4 regions of the Caldimonas brevitalea genome follow, and region 2 is predicted to be linked to each of the others. Evidence: predicted binding sites of a transcription regulator. Region 2 holds the regulator's gene; each other region holds the start of a gene.
What was found. Region 2 encodes LexA, which represses DNA repair genes until DNA is damaged. Its sites were predicted from a motif close to ACTGTATNNNNATACAGT; they were not measured.

Region 1 (3,617 bases), 1.3 Mb from region 2:
CGCCGATGCATCGCCAACACGTTGCTGTGCCCCCATGGCCTGCTCGTGCTTGCCATGCCACAAGGCGATCGCGTTGCGCAGCATGCCCATGCCCAGCAGCACTTCGGCGTTGCGCGCCAGGGCCTCGACCTGCTGACCGGCAGCGCGACCGTGGGCCACCACCTGCTCGGTGTCGGCCCTGACATGGCGTTCGGTGTAAAGGCCCAGCGCAAACAGCACCAGCGCCGAAACGACGGCGGCCGCCCCGAGGGCCGGGTGCAGCGCGAAGATCACCAGCAGGTAGATCGGCAGCCACGGCGCATCGAACAGCGCAAACACCGCCGAGCTGGCGAGAAAGCCGCGCAGCCGCGCGATGTCTTGCATCGCGGCGCGGTCGGCGCTGCGCCGGCCGGTGGCAGCGTCGCGCAGCGTGGCGGCGAGCGCCTGCGGCGACAAGGTTTCGTCGACGATACGACCGGCGCGGGCCAGCAGCAGTGCGCGGGCGCGGTCCATGCAAAAGCCGAGCCCCAGCGCGAGCAGGGCCAAAGCCGTCAGCATCACGAGCGTCTCGATGCTGCGGCTCGTGAACACGCGGTCGAACACCTCGAGCATGTAGATCGACGGCACCACCAGGGCAAGGTTCAGCAACAGCGACGCACCGGCAGCCAGCGTGATGAAAGGACGCAGACGCGGTGAGAACAGCCAGTTCATGTAGGTCCCCTGCAGGGGTGATCAAAACGACGCCGAGAAGCATCGCCTACCGCCGCACCCCTCGCTACCCCCCCACTAAGGGGACAGGGTTCGCGATAGGTCGGCGCCGGAGAGTTGCTGCTGAACTGCTCGCACGCATTCGAGACCGATCACGTCGGATTGTGTGGTGTGCCACTTTCCCGCACCGGTGCTGGCCTCGAGCCCTGCCCGACAGGTGCGGATAGTAGCGGTCGGTTTCGAGCCTGCCACCGGGAAATACACGCAGGGGTGTCTTGGGGTGGACCCAAGCGATGCAGGCTTACCGTCGGTTTTTCGCCGCACTCTTTTCGACTGCCATGCAGGTCGAAGTTGAGCAGCAGAAGAAGGGAAAGTTAACCATGAAGATGCAGCGTCATGAGCGACGAGATGAGGCCGTGGCCACCACGCCGACGACCGGTGGGTTGCACGCTATGGACGGCAGCCAGCGCGCGCAAAGTCGTCGACGACGGCGCCATCAAGCCGGCACGACACGCCGTGCGCTCCCCTCTCGCTGCAAGGCATGCAATACCTCGAGGCTCGCCTGTCGTGCATCCCAGGGCACGAACAAGTGGTCATGGCAGGCGGCAGCCACCATGTTGCAGCTGATGCCGGCTTCGGTCAGGGCTGTGGAGACGGCCGCGGTCAGGCCGACGGCATGCAGATCGGAATGCACGCTCAACGTGATCCATGCGGCCCGAAACAGCACCGGCCACCCCGCTGCCTCCGCCACCGAAGCCTCGACCACCACGCTCAACCCCTCGCGCTCGCGGAAGGTGGCGAGCGGCTCGACCACGCCCAACCAACCGCTCCCTGCAGGCAACGAGGCGAACACATACATGCCGTCCTGCAGGGTCGGCTCGAGCGACGCCAACAGGGCTTGTAGATCGGAGACCGGAGTGCTGGGAGAACAAGGTGATTCCATGGCAGCATGCCCGCATCAGAAGCAAGGGCTGGATTCTGGCACCGGTCGAAGCCGTCTCACGCTCACGCTGCGCGGCTTGCCAGGCGACCTGCAGCCCTTATACTGTACAAAATGACAGTGCTGCATGGCGGCGCCTTTGGCAGCCCGCCGCAGCACGTCGTGCCCCACCGTTCGGCCGCGCCCGCCCATGCCCCGCTACATCGCTCACCTCGACATGGACGCGTTCTATGCGTCGGTGGAGCTGTTGCGTTATCCCGAGCTGCGCGGACGCCCGGTCGTGATCGGCGGCGGCCGACGCCACCAGCCGGTGTTGCGCGAGGACGGCCAGCGCGACGTCGCGGTGCTGCGCGACTACGCCGGCCGCGGTGTCATCACCACGGCCACCTACGAGGCGCGCGCCTACGGCCTGCACTCGGGCATGGGCTTGATGAAGGCGGCGGCCCTGGCACCCGACGCCGTGCTGCTGCCGACCGATTTCGACGAGTACCGGCGTTACTCACGGCTGTTCAAGGCGGCCGTGGCCGAGGTCGCGCCTCAGATCGAAGACCGCGGCATCGACGAGATCTATATCGACCTGAGCGAGGTGCCGGGCATCGACGAGCCGGTGGGTCACGATGCGATGGGCGGTGTGCGGGCGGTGGCGCAGGCGATCAAGAACAATGTGCAGCGCGCCACCGGGCTCAGCTGCTCGATCGGCGTGACGCCGAACAAGCTGCTGTCCAAGCTGTGCTCCGACCTCGACAAACCCGACGGCCTCACCGTCGTCACGCTGGCCGACCTGCCGCACCGCATCTGGCCGCTGCCGGCCAAGCGCATCAACGGCATCGGCCCCAAGGCGAGCGCCAAGCTCGAAGCGCTGGGCATCCGCAGCATCGGCGACCTGGCGGCTGCCGACCCGCAGTGGCTGGTGGGCCACTTTGGCATCAGCTACGGTACCTGGCTGCACCACGCCGCGCACGGACGCGACGAGCGGGCGGTGGTGACCTACAGCGAGCCGAAGTCGCTGAGCCGCGAAACCACCTTCGAACGCGACCTGCATGCACGGCTCGACCGCGAGCAGTTGAGCCGCATCTTCACGCGGCTGTGCGAACAGGTCGCCGACGATCTGGTGCGCAAGGGCTACCTCGGCAAGACCATCGGCCTGAAGCTGCGCTATGACAACTTCAAGACCGTCACCCGCGACCTCACGTTGCCGGAGTACACCTGCGACGCGGCGCTCATCCGGCAGGCTGCGGGGCAGTGTTTGAAACGCGTGCCGCTGGAGCGCCGGCTGCGGCTGCTGGGCGTGCGGGTCGGCACGTTGTGCCGGCGTGACGCGGTCCCGTCGCCGCGACCGCGCCGCACGGCGGCCCCCACCGAGGAGCCGCCGGCGGCCTACACGCTGCCGCTGTTCTGACGGGCGTCATCCATCAGCAGGGATCGGTCCCCGCCCCGTGTCCGATCCGCTTCGGTTGCACCCGCAGGCAGGCGCCGTTGGAGAAGCGCACCGTCCGCGCGGCGCCGCTCGGGTTGTACGCCACATAGGTGCGCACGCCGTTCTTGTTGAACACCGCGTGGGTCGGCACGTTGGCCGTCACGCCGGTGTCCACCCGCCCCATCGCGTTCAGGTTGTGCAGCCAGTGGTAGGTGTGGGCCTTGCTCTCGCCGGCCTCGCTGGCATAGTTGCCCGCACCGAACTTGGCCAGCGCCGCCGCGGGGTCGACCAAGGCCTGGAAACTCCAGATCACGTCGACCCATTCGCTCTCGGGCCCGCCGTTGCGTCGTACCAGCTCGTCGTAGTTGCGCTTCACGTAGGACGGGTGCCGGCCTAGGTAGAGCGAGCCGCCGGTGATGGGCAGGAAGTTGATGCCGTGGATCTCCTCGGGGTTGGCGGTCCACCAGGTGGCATAGGCGGCGCCGCTGCCCCAGACGATGCCCACCACGTCGTGCTGGAACGACGCCGGGAAGACGTTCTGGTCGACGTCGAACCAGTACTGCTCGATGGCCC
Region 2 (3,617 bases):
AAGCGGTGTCCGATGCGCCGGGTTCCGACCCGGCCACCCACAAGGTGGAAGCGGCATGAGCCATCACCGCTGCCATCGGTCACCGGATACATTGCGTGCTATTTAATAGCACTCTTTACATTCACGCTTCCCTCACTGCTCAAGGAGCCTCGCATGAAACTCGACAAAGTGCTGTACAAGACCGAAGCCACCGCCACCGGGGGCCGTGATGGCCGTGCCGCCACCGCCGACGGCGTGCTGGACGTCAAGCTGGGCACCCCGAAAGAGCTGGGCGGCGCCGGTGGTGCAGCCACCAACCCGGAGCAGTTGTTCGCCGCCGGCTACTCGGCTTGTTTCCTGAGCGCGATGAAGGTCGTCGCGGGCCAGCAGAAGAAGGCCCTGCCGGCCGATGCGTCGGTGACGGCCAAGGTCGGCATCGGCCCGATCGCAGCCGGTTACGGCCTGGAAGTCGACCTCGCCGTGTCGCTGCCCGGCATGGAGCGCGAAGCAGCCCAGGCACTGGTCGAGACCGCGCACAAGGTCTGCCCGTATTCCAACGCCACCCGCAACAACATCGAAGTGCGCCTCAGCCTGGTCTGAGACCCTTCCGCTCGGCGAGGAGCTGCAGCAGCAGCTCCACCCGGGCCTGATAAGGCGTGAGCGTGCCGGCAGCGGGCAAGACATCGTCCGGCTTGCCGAGCACGCGACCCTCGGCGCAGCGCGTGCTGCGCCAGACCTTCATGCCCGCGGCCTGCGCCGCCAGCAGCGCAGCTTCCAGCCGCTGATGCACCGTGCCATTGCCGGTGCCCACCACGACCACCCCCGCCACGCCCATCTGCTGCAGCGCCGCCACCAGGCTGCCGTCGGCACCGCTATGGCTGCTCACGAGTTCGACGCGCGGCCACAGCGCCGGGTCGACATCGATCACGTCCAGACCGAGCGGCACGCCGGCCGGCCAGGGCCGCAGCGTGTGCAGCCGGCCGGCTTCGAGTAAGGCCAGCGGCCCGGCATCGCCCGCCCCGAAGGCGTCGAGCCGGTAGGTGTGTTGCTTGCGCACCTCCAGGCCGCTGTACACCTGGCCGGCGAGCACGGCCACCACCCCTTGCACGCCGGGTTCACGCGCCAGGTGCACGGCATCCAGCAAATTCTGAGGGCCGTCCGGGTGCAAGGCCGTCGCCGGCCGCATCGCCGCGGTCAGCACGACCGGTTTGGCCGGTGCCAGCACCCGCTGCAGCAGATAGGCGGTTTCCTCGAGGGTGTCGGTCCCGTGGGTGATCACCACACCGCTGACCTCGGGTCGACCGAGGTGGTGCGCCACCCGCCGGGCCAGGGCCTGCCAGACGGCCGGCTCCATGTCCTTGCTGTCGACTTGAGCCACCTGCTCGCTCTCGAGCGCCACCTCCGACAGCCCCGGCACGCCACCCAGCAGCGCCCCGACGCCGAGTTGCGCCGCCTGGTAGCCGATGTGGTCGCCGCGCGTGGCGGCGGTGCCGGCAATGGTGCCCCCGGTGCCGAGGACGACGGTGCTTGATTGCGAACGGCTTTGCATTTTTTCTCGGCCTGGATAAAAATACAGCTACTGGATGCCCAAACAGTAGTCGTCCTGGCAGCCGCCGATGCCGGCGTCGGCCAGCGCCCTAGCCGCGCGGGCAGCATGAACATCACCTTGAACGCGAGGCGCCCGTGGACCCCCTTCTGCCAGAAAGCCCCAAGCTCACCGCCCGTCAGCAGCAGATTCTGGAGCTGATCCGCCAGTCGATCGAGCAGACCGGCGCCCCGCCGACGCGCGCTGAGATCGCGGCCGAGCTGGGCTTTCGTTCGGCCAATGCAGCAGAGGAGCATCTGCAGGCGCTGGCCCGCAAAGGTGTCATCGAGCTGGTGGGCGGCACCTCGCGCGGCATCCGCTTGAAGTCTGACACATTGCGCTCGGTCAACGAATCGCGCCGCCTCTACCAGGGCCAGCAGGCGATGCTGCCGCTGCCAGGCCTCGCGCAGCTCGCACTGCCGCTGGTGGGCCGGGTCGCAGCCGGCAGCCCCATCCTCGCGCAAGAGCACATCGAGCAGACCTACCACGTGGGCGCCAGCATGTTCGCGCGGCAGCCCGACTACCTGCTGAAGGTGCGCGGCATGAGCATGCGCGATGCGGGCATCCTCGACGGCGATCTGCTCGCGGTGCAAAAGGCCAAGGAGGCCAAGAACGGCCAGATCGTCGTGGCCCGTTTGGGCGACGATGTCACCGTCAAGCGCTTCCGCAAGACACGCCAGTCGATCGAGCTGATCGCCGAAAACCCCGAGTTCAAGACCATCGTGGTCGAGCCCGGCCAGGATTTCGAGCTCGAAGGCATCGCGGTCGGGCTGATCCGCAACACGCTGCTGATGTGAGCCGATGATCGAGGCCTCGTCGATGAAAGCCTTGCGCCATACCGACTGCCTGCATGCAACGGCTGCGCTCGAGCTGGTGCCCAACATCGGCCCCGCACTCGCTGCCGATTTGCAGCTGATCGGCGTGCATGCGCCACGCGACCTCGTCGGGCGCGACGCCTTCGTGCTCTACCAGGAACTGTGTGCCAAGACCGGGCACCGCCACGACCCGTGCGTGCTCGACAGCTTCATGGCCGCCGTCGACTTCATGCGGGGGGCGCCCGCAGCGCCCTGGTGGCACTACACCGCACAGCGCAAGCTGCTCTATGGCCAGGCCCACACCGACGACCCGGGCGCTGATGCGGCGCATCTCCGCAGCCGTCCGGGCGGCAGTGCACGAGGTGCGGCGCGGTCTTGAGGCCCGTCACGGCAACCACCCGCACCACCTCAGCACCAGCCGCTCATCTGTCAACCCATCACACCCATCACGCATCACCCGACGACGCAACCACCCCCTTCTCAGCCGCTGCACGGGTGGCGGGCGTTTCGCGAACCCTGGTTCGCGAGCCCCGTGCAGCAGGCCGAAAGCGCGACCCCTCGAAGGCTGTCGACTTTCACCCTCAATCCTGCCGAACGTCATTGCATAGCTTCTTGATTTTCGGAGACGGACATGACCCCTGCCCACCCGCACTCGCCGGCATCCCCGGCCACCCCCTCGACCGCACCGAAGCCGGAGCTTCACCGCCCGGCCCAGCCCTCCTCCCCTGCGGCGTTCGACGCTGCGCCCCGCACCGGCGCCACCTCGTGGTGGACACGGCTGGTCGAACAGCTGGGCCTGCCGGTTGGGCCGAGCTTGCGTGACTGGCGCGCGGCCAACCAGGCCAGTGCTGCCACCCCGACTGGCTTTCCCTCCCTCGACGCCGTGTTGCCTGCGGGCGGCTGGCCGGCGGCGGGCGTGATCGAGGTGCTGGCACCACAACCCGGCCGTCCGGAGCTGGCCTTGCTGAACCCGGTGCTGAGCGAAGCCGCCGCGCAGGGTCGCCGCCACGCGCTGATCGGGCAACCGCCGGATGCGGCTTTCGACACCTCGGAGGGCGGCAGCAAGGCGCCGGCGGTGCACGGAGCGGACAGCGCGTGCGCAACGGGGCCGGCGTCGCCTCTCGTGCCATCGGCAGCCGCCGATACGGCGGTGACGGCGGCCATGCCGTTGGTCGCGAGGCATACACCGGCGACCGGGGGCAGCGATGCAGCAGCGTCGTCGAGCGAAACCGGCCGCC
Region 3 (3,617 bases), 2.8 Mb from region 2:
AGGCGTCGCCGTGCTGGTCGCAGTGCCCCGGGTAGGGCATGCTGTCGGTGACGGCGCCGGCCGACACGATGTTGAGTTCGCGATCGACCACCAGCCGCAAGGTCATGTCGTGGAAGGGCTCGCCGGCGCGGCGGACGCCGCTGGCCAGTTGGTGGTCGCGCGTCTTGACGTCGACCAGGCGGGCGTCGACCTCCCAAAGGCCGTCGTCACGGACATAGACGGCAAGGTCGATGCTGCGGCGGTGCTTGAGCTGGCGTTGGGGAGCAGCCGTGGGAAGAGCCATGTCAGCCGGTTTCAGGCGAGTGTCGGCGAGCCCGTCACTTTAGCATGGTGCGTCGCATCAAACCTTGCAGCTGCCTGTCAAGGAGGGTTTGTAACCGGCGGGGGCTTGTCGGCGGGGCGACGAGGGGCCGGAAGTGGCGGCCTTGCGGCCCGGCGTCACAGGTCGTCGTCGGTGCCGCGCACCACACGGCGGATCACCTCGGCCGAAAAACCGCGGCCGGCGAGAAAGCGCATCTGACGGGCACGCTCTGCCGGCTCGGTGGCGACGAGGCCGAATTTGCGCTGCCAGACCGCCTGCGCGCGTTCGTATTCAGTGCCGCGCGCGCGCTCGAGCGCCTCGGCCACCAGCTCGGTGTCCAGCCCATGCCCGTGCAGTTCCTGCCGCAACCGCGCGGTGCCGAAGCGGGCCGACTTGCGGTGCATCACCGACTCGACGAAACGGGCCTGCGACAGCAAACCCTGGGTTTCGAGTTGGTCGAGCACCGCCTGCAGCTGGCCCGGCTCTTCTTCGTGCGGCGCAAGCTTGCGCTCCAGCTCACGGCGCGAGTGCTCGCGCGCGGCCAGATACTTCAACGCCCGGCCCTTCAGCGACAGCTTGCCGAAACCCACCGGTGCCCCCGGCCTGTGCGCACCGCAGGGGTGCGAGTCACTCGTCCTTGGCGGCGGCCTTGCCGCGGCCGGCCGGCTTCTCGGGCTTTTCGGCCGGCGCGTCGGCGGCGGCCGAGGGCGCCGCCCCGGCCAGCAGCGGGATGCCCAGCGAGCTGCGCACCTTGTTCTCGATCTCGAAGGCGATGTCGGGGTTCTCGCGCAGGAACTCGCGGGCGTTGTCCTTACCTTGGCCGATCTTTTCGCCGTTGTAGGCATACCAGGCGCCCGATTTCTCGACGATGCGGGCATTCACGCCCATGTCGATGATTTCGCCTTCGCGGCTGATGCCTTCACCGTAGAGGATGTCGAAGTCGGCTGTCTTGAACGGCGGCGCCACCTTGTTCTTGACGACCTTGACCTTGGTCTCGTTGCCGATGACTTCCTCGCCCTTCTTGATCGAGCCGACACGGCGGATGTCGAGCCGCACCGACGCGTAGAACTTCAATGCATTGCCGCCGGTGGTGGTTTCGGGCGAGCCGAACATCACGCCGATCTTCATCCGGATCTGGTTGATGAAGATGACCATGCAGTTGGTCTTCTTGATCGTGGCGGTCAGCTTGCGCAGCGCCTGGCTCATCAGTCGCGCCTGCAGACCGGGCAGGCTGTCGCCCATCTCGCCTTCGAGTTCTGCCTTGGGTGTCAACGCGGCGACCGAGTCGACGACGATCAAATCGACCGAGCCGGAGCGCACCAGCGCATCGACGATTTCGAGCGCCTGCTCGCCCGTGTCAGGCTGGGAAATCAGCAGGTCTTGCAGGTTGACGCCCAGCTTCTGGGCGTATTGCGCGTCGAGCGCATGCTCGGCGTCGATGAAGGCGCAGACGCCGCCCTGCTTCTGCATCTCCGACACCACCTGCAAGGTCAGCGTGGTCTTGCCCGACGATTCGGGGCCGTAGATCTCAACCACCCGGCCGCGCGGCAGGCCGCCGACGCCCAGTGCGATGTCGAGCCCGAGCGAACCTGTCGAGACCACCTGGGTGTCTTCGACCGCCTCGCCTTCGCCCAATCGCATGATCGAGCCCTTGCCGAACTGCTTTTCGATCTGGGCCAGCGCGGCCTGCAGGGCTTTCGCCTTTTCGGTGTTCAGGGCAGATTTGGTGGGTGCGTCCATGCAGTTCTCCGTTGATCGCGGCATTATCGCAAAAGCTGGATGTTTGTACAGTGCTTGTGCTGTGTGTCGCATCGATCGGTCCCCCGGCCTCGGTATTTCTCTTGGGGACGGTATCCCTGTCGGCATCCCTACAATCGCGTCACGATCGACTTCCCGCCCACACAGCATGCCCACCTGCTGCCGGAGACCCTCATGCGTATCCTGATCGCGGAAGACGATCAAGTGCTGGCCGACGGCCTGCTTCGGTCCCTGCGAAACTCCGGCTATGCGGTCGACCAGGTCGGGTCGGGCGCCGAGGCCGACGCTGCCCTGTCGTCGCACGAGTTCGACCTGGTGATCCTCGACCTTGGGTTGCCCAAGCTGCACGGTCTCGAAGTGCTCAAGCGCCTGCGGGCGCGCGGCACGACAACGCCGGTGCTGATCCTGACGGCGGCCGACAGCATCGAGGAGCGCGTCAAGGGCCTCGACCTGGGCGCCGACGACTACATGGCCAAGCCGTTCTCGCTGCAGGAGCTCGAAGCGCGCGTGCGGGCGTTGACGCGACGCGGCCTAGGCACCGCGTCGAGCGTCATCAAGCACGGTCCGCTGACCTTCGACCAGACCGGCCGCGTGGCCTACATTCATGACCAGATGGTGGAGCTGTCGGCGCGCGAACTCAGCCTGCTCGAAGTGCTGCTACAACGCGCCGGCCGCCTGGTGAGCAAGGACCAGCTGGTCGAGCGATTGTGCGAATGGGGCGAGGAAGTCAGCAACAACGCCATCGAGGTCTACATCCACCGCCTGCGCAAGAAGATCGAACAAGGGCCGATACGCATCGCCACGGTGCGTGGGCTCGGGTACTGTCTTGAGAAGATTCCGGGCTGAGCGCCGCGTGTGGCGCGCCGCCGGCCGCCTGCCGTGATACGGGAACAACGCTCGCTGTTCGGCGAGATCCTCGACTGGATGCTCGCGCCGCTGCTGCTGCTGTGGCCGATGAGCGTGGCGCTGACGTGGCTGGTGGCCGAGGACATCGCCGCGCGTCCCTTCGACCGCGCGTTGGGCGAGGTGGCGCGCTCGCTCGGGCAGCAGATCTCGAACGCCGACGTCAAGGGCGGCCTGCAGTTGCCGGAGACGATCGCCGAGATGCTGCAGGCGGACAACGCCGACACGGTGTACTTCCAGGTGGTGGGCTCGCGCGGCGAGTACCTGGCCGGCGACCCGCAGCTGCCGCAGCCCACGGTGGAACAGAGTGGGCGGGCGGGCGAGCTCAAATACCGCGACGCGGAGGTTCACAACGACGCGATCCGCGTGGCTTACGTGTTCGTGCCCTTGCCGGGCGAGGCCGGGCGGTCGCTGGGGCTGGTGCAGGTGGCCGAGACGCTCAACAAGCGTTCGCAGCTCGCCACCGAAATCATCAAGGGCGTGATCCTGCCGCAGTTCGTGATTCTGCCGGTGGCGGTGCTGCTGGTCTGGCTGGCGCTGGCGCGGGGCATCGCACCTCTGGCCGAGCTGCAGGAGCGCATCCGCCGGCGCCAGAGCGACGACCTGAGCCCGATCGACGAGCGTGAGGCGCCCGAGGAAGTGGCGCCCCTGGTGC
Region 4 (3,617 bases), 460 kb from region 2:
GCATTCCCAGATGGATCGTCTCCGCGGTCAACGCGGACAGCCGCTCCATCTCGGGTTTCGCCAGCTCGACGAGGTCGGGGTAGCGCGGTGCCCGCGTGCCCAACTCGAATAACTTCATCGTCAGGCTGTAACGCTCGCTGTCGGCGGCCTGGCGCACATAGCCCAGGCTCTTCATGGTCTGGAGAAAGCGGTAGATCGTGGCCTTGGGCATTGCCATCCGAACCGACAGCTCTGATATCCCGACCTCTTCTTGTTCCGTCAGGGCCTGCAGGATGGCAAACACCTTCAATACCGCTGCAACCGATTCGGGCTGCTTGTGATCCAGAGATTCAGCTTCCATCTGCTTTGCCAGCATCTTGTCTTGCCCTCTGAGTTGTGTCGCGCGGCGCCCGGCGCAAAAACTCATTGTAGAAGCCGTTCCGCCGTCTACGCTTTGCCCTGTGCTCGGTGCAGGAACATTGCGCCACGTTTCGATGGGCGCAGAGGTGGCTCGCCACGAGCAAGACCACCGCGACGCAGCAGCATGACGCTGCCGCGTCGGCCCGATGCGCGCGGCTGCGACACGGCTGCGCGCCGCGCCACGCCTTGCAGTGCGCGGTGAAGCAGTCGACCCGTTAGCGAGACCAGGCGATGTCGGCGTGACTCGCGCAAGCGAACGCGTGCGCCGTCGTGCTGGCTGCACCTCACTTGAGGGGTACTCTGCTGCGTCAACTGTCGTTCACGAGCTCTGCGCCTGGTTCTATGCAGTACCACTGCAACGACTCGCACCGATGACGCGTGATCTTTGCGTGCAGTGCGATGCAGGAGATGGGGCGTGCGCCGTCCGAATACTTCAAAGGTGAAACGAGCGGCGGCGTCATGCTCCGCATGCGGTGGTCGGCAGCACTGTGTGCGTGTCGTCGGCGTCACGTTGGCGACACCTGAGCGGCCGCGGACAACCAGCATCAACCTCGAGCGCATCAACGCGATGCGCCAACATCTACGCGAGGTCAGCGTGTTTGCGCATGGGTGTGCGGAGGACCGGGTTGGGCGCTGCGCGCGACGACGTGCTGTCTCTGCGTGCCGAATGCACAGACGGCTCGGCGCTGCTGAGTCGGGCCTTGAGGGACAAGGCGGGCCACGAGCGATACGGGTTGACCTTGCCACCCGGTGCGAGGGTGGCCGGCCTGAAGCAGGCAGCTGCACGCGGAACAAGGGGCCGCTCAGGACAGACGGGCCGTGGACGGGCTTATCTGCCCACCGCCATATGGGAGTCGCAGGGTGAAAGCCCGAATCGGTGCCGCAACGATGATTCATGCGGCGACCTGGCGCGGATCATGTTGGCCGAGGATGCGCGGTACAAGCCAAGTACAAGTACGCGGGCCGCGGCGGCGTCGCGGTCCTCAGCAGCCGGCAGCCCCGTCGACGCCCTCGACGCCAGCTTGCTGCTGACGCCACACTGGACCCTCATCTGCTGCCCCGGGGCGGTGGCCAGGCGCCCGGCAAGGGGCGCCCAACGGACCACTCACGACGCACAAACAAAAAGGCCCTCGCAAGGAGGGCCTTCGTTTTCATGTTCGGGTGGGGTGGCTGATGGGACTCGAACCCACGACGACCAGAATCACAATCTAAGGCGCAAAGCTAGGATTGGCGCGGGTTTCCAGCCGGTTTGTGGGAACAAATGCTGAAAAATCAGGCACGCATTTGCTGGCTTGCAAGCGGGTCCTTCCCGCGTCCGGATAGCCTCTCGAACGCGATTCCGGCGCAGTTGGAGCACGGGGCCGGCGGCCGCACCAGGCTTCTGAACATGTGCACCAACCCGCACCTCGAGCACTTCCAGACGCGCGAAGTCATACCGCCCCACCCCACTTCGTCGGGGTCGCCAAGCAAGTCACGGATCTCCTCTTCGTCCACCTGTCAATTCTTGCAGCCTCAAGCCTCCCGCGGTACTGTACGGATTTACAGTATTCGACATGGACCCGACCCGACTGACAGAGCCGACCGACGGCGCCGAGCAGGGCTCCGATGTCGTGCTGAAATCGCTCCGCCCGGAACTGGAGAAGGTGCTGTGGCGAGGCTCCGAACTGGGCCGGACTGAGCACCGCACCGTGTCCACGGGCTTTGCCCCGCTCGACCAAGAACTGCCCGGCGGCGGGTGGCCCTGTGGAGCAGTGACCGAAATCCTGCAACCTCATCCCGCCCTGGCCGAGTGGCGGCTGCTTGCCCCAGCGCTGCGCGCCCTCTCTCTTGCCAAACGGCCCCTATGGCTTGTTGGCGCGCCGATGATTCCGTTTTGCCCCGGGCTGCGCGATGCAGGGATCGACGAGAACCAGCTGATCCGCGTCGACGCTCAAGCGCCGGCCCAACGCCTCTGGGCGACCGAACAGGCGGTGAAGGCAACCGGCCTAGGAGCCGTCCTCGCTTGGCTGCCGCAGGTCCGCTCGGAGCAGATTCGCCGACTACAGAGCTGCGCCGCTGCCGCCGACATGCCGGTTTTCCTCATGCGCGCCGTCACAGCGCACCAGGACTCCTCGGCCGCGCCTCTGCGGGTCGAAGTCCGCTTGGAAGACGCGTGGACGCTGCAGGTTCGCATCCTGAAGCGGCGCGGCCCATCGCATGACGGGGCGTTGTCGCTGCCGTCGATTCCGCAACGTCTGGCCCCCATCGTGGCGCATCGCTTTCATCGTCCGACGAAGGTGTCCGAGTGGAAACCGACGCTTCGGGTTGGCGCGGCGCCGGCCAGCATCAGCGCGCCAGGCCTCGGGGCCGAGGGCGTGAACGCCGACCATGCGAGATGCGAGCAACACGTCGGGTGACAGGACCCCGGACAGCTTCAAGTGAGCTGCGGGCCTAGCGCTCGCCGAGGCATGGGTCGGCCGTCGGGAAGCGCTCGCATATCGGCCTCTTGTAGGCATCAAAACATGCGTGGAGCGTGGGCCACCGCATGCCCAGCCGGTGCCGGCAGTACAGCAGAAAGTCCTCCTGCTGCGCACCGGTCAACCGCCGCGGGTCAGAGGGAGCGTCGCCCCGAGTGAAGGGGTTCACGAAGAGCAGTTTCAGCGTCGGTTCTGCCTTGAGGAAAAGCATGTAGGCATCTTGGTCCTCGTGGTCGCCTGGCAAATCGTGCTCGATGCCAACACCCAACCACGTCACAACGAGCAGAGCCGCTGAGCAGCCCCATACGCGTCGTTTCATGGGGACGGCTTTGCGGCATCGGGATACACGCGCAGGAATTCGGCCTCGTAGGGTTCGGCGCAGGCGCGTAAGTCCTTCAGCCCATGCTTGGACCAGCAAAATGCCGCGAACTTCTCGCGAGCCTCTGCGTCGAGCTGGTCATACCGCGATACCTCATACGCATCGTCCGTTGATAGCGGGTTCACAAAGACAATGCCGAACGTTGGACGCACCTTTATGAAGGGGTGGTAGCTTGCGTCGAACTCACTCCGCTGCCGTTCTACCCCCAAGAAGGCCCAGGCCAGCAAAAGCACCCCTACGGCAACGACTGCTCGCTTTGCTCGTCTCGTCACTTCGGGGCTCCGAGCTTCAAGTCCTTGCGCAGCATCTCCACGACGATCATTCCGTGCACGCCGGGGCAGGCCCGGACGTCATTTTGCTTGAGTACAGCCCACTCGCGATGG

Region 1: the regulator LexA is predicted to act here: its motif matches at 1,732-1,749, upstream of dinB (DNA polymerase IV).
Region 3: the regulator LexA is predicted to act here: its motif matches at 2,076-2,093, upstream of recA (recombinase RecA).
Region 4: the regulator LexA is predicted to act here: its motif matches at 1,928-1,945, upstream of imuA (translesion DNA synthesis-associated protein ImuA).

The regions. Positions count from the first base shown of each region.
Region 1 is NZ_CP011371.1:1,593,286-1,596,902, reverse strand. It holds gene AAW51_RS06955 (type I secretion system permease/ATPase) at 1-690, opposite strand, end outside; gene AAW51_RS06950 (ACT domain-containing protein) at 1,184-1,630, opposite strand; gene dinB (DNA polymerase IV) at 1,818-3,026, shown strand; gene AAW51_RS06940 (glycosyl hydrolase) at 3,040-3,617, opposite strand, start outside.
Region 2 is NZ_CP011371.1:2,881,179-2,884,795, reverse strand. It holds gene AAW51_RS12815 (MarR family winged helix-turn-helix transcriptional regulator) at 1-59, shown strand, start outside; gene AAW51_RS12810 (organic hydroperoxide resistance protein) at 154-579, shown strand; gene AAW51_RS12805 (asparaginase) at 566-1,528, opposite strand; gene lexA (transcriptional repressor LexA) at 1,675-2,361, shown strand; gene AAW51_RS12795 (helix-hairpin-helix domain-containing protein) at 2,384-2,758, shown strand; gene AAW51_RS12790 (hypothetical protein) at 3,011-3,617, shown strand, end outside.
Region 3 is NZ_CP011371.1:117,304-120,920, forward strand. It holds gene AAW51_RS00530 (DUF2889 domain-containing protein) at 1-283, opposite strand, end outside; gene recX (recombination regulator RecX) at 439-891, opposite strand; gene recA (recombinase RecA) at 929-2,041, opposite strand; gene AAW51_RS00545 (response regulator) at 2,234-2,905, shown strand; gene AAW51_RS00550 (sensor histidine kinase) at 2,984-3,617, shown strand, end outside.
Region 4 is NZ_CP011371.1:2,421,010-2,424,626, reverse strand. It holds gene kdgR (DNA-binding transcriptional regulator KdgR) at 1-355, opposite strand, end outside; gene imuA (translesion DNA synthesis-associated protein ImuA) at 1,953-2,795, shown strand; gene AAW51_RS10830 (hypothetical protein) at 2,830-3,174, opposite strand; gene AAW51_RS10825 (hypothetical protein) at 3,171-3,506, opposite strand; gene AAW51_RS10820 (peptidoglycan recognition protein family protein) at 3,503-3,617, opposite strand, start outside.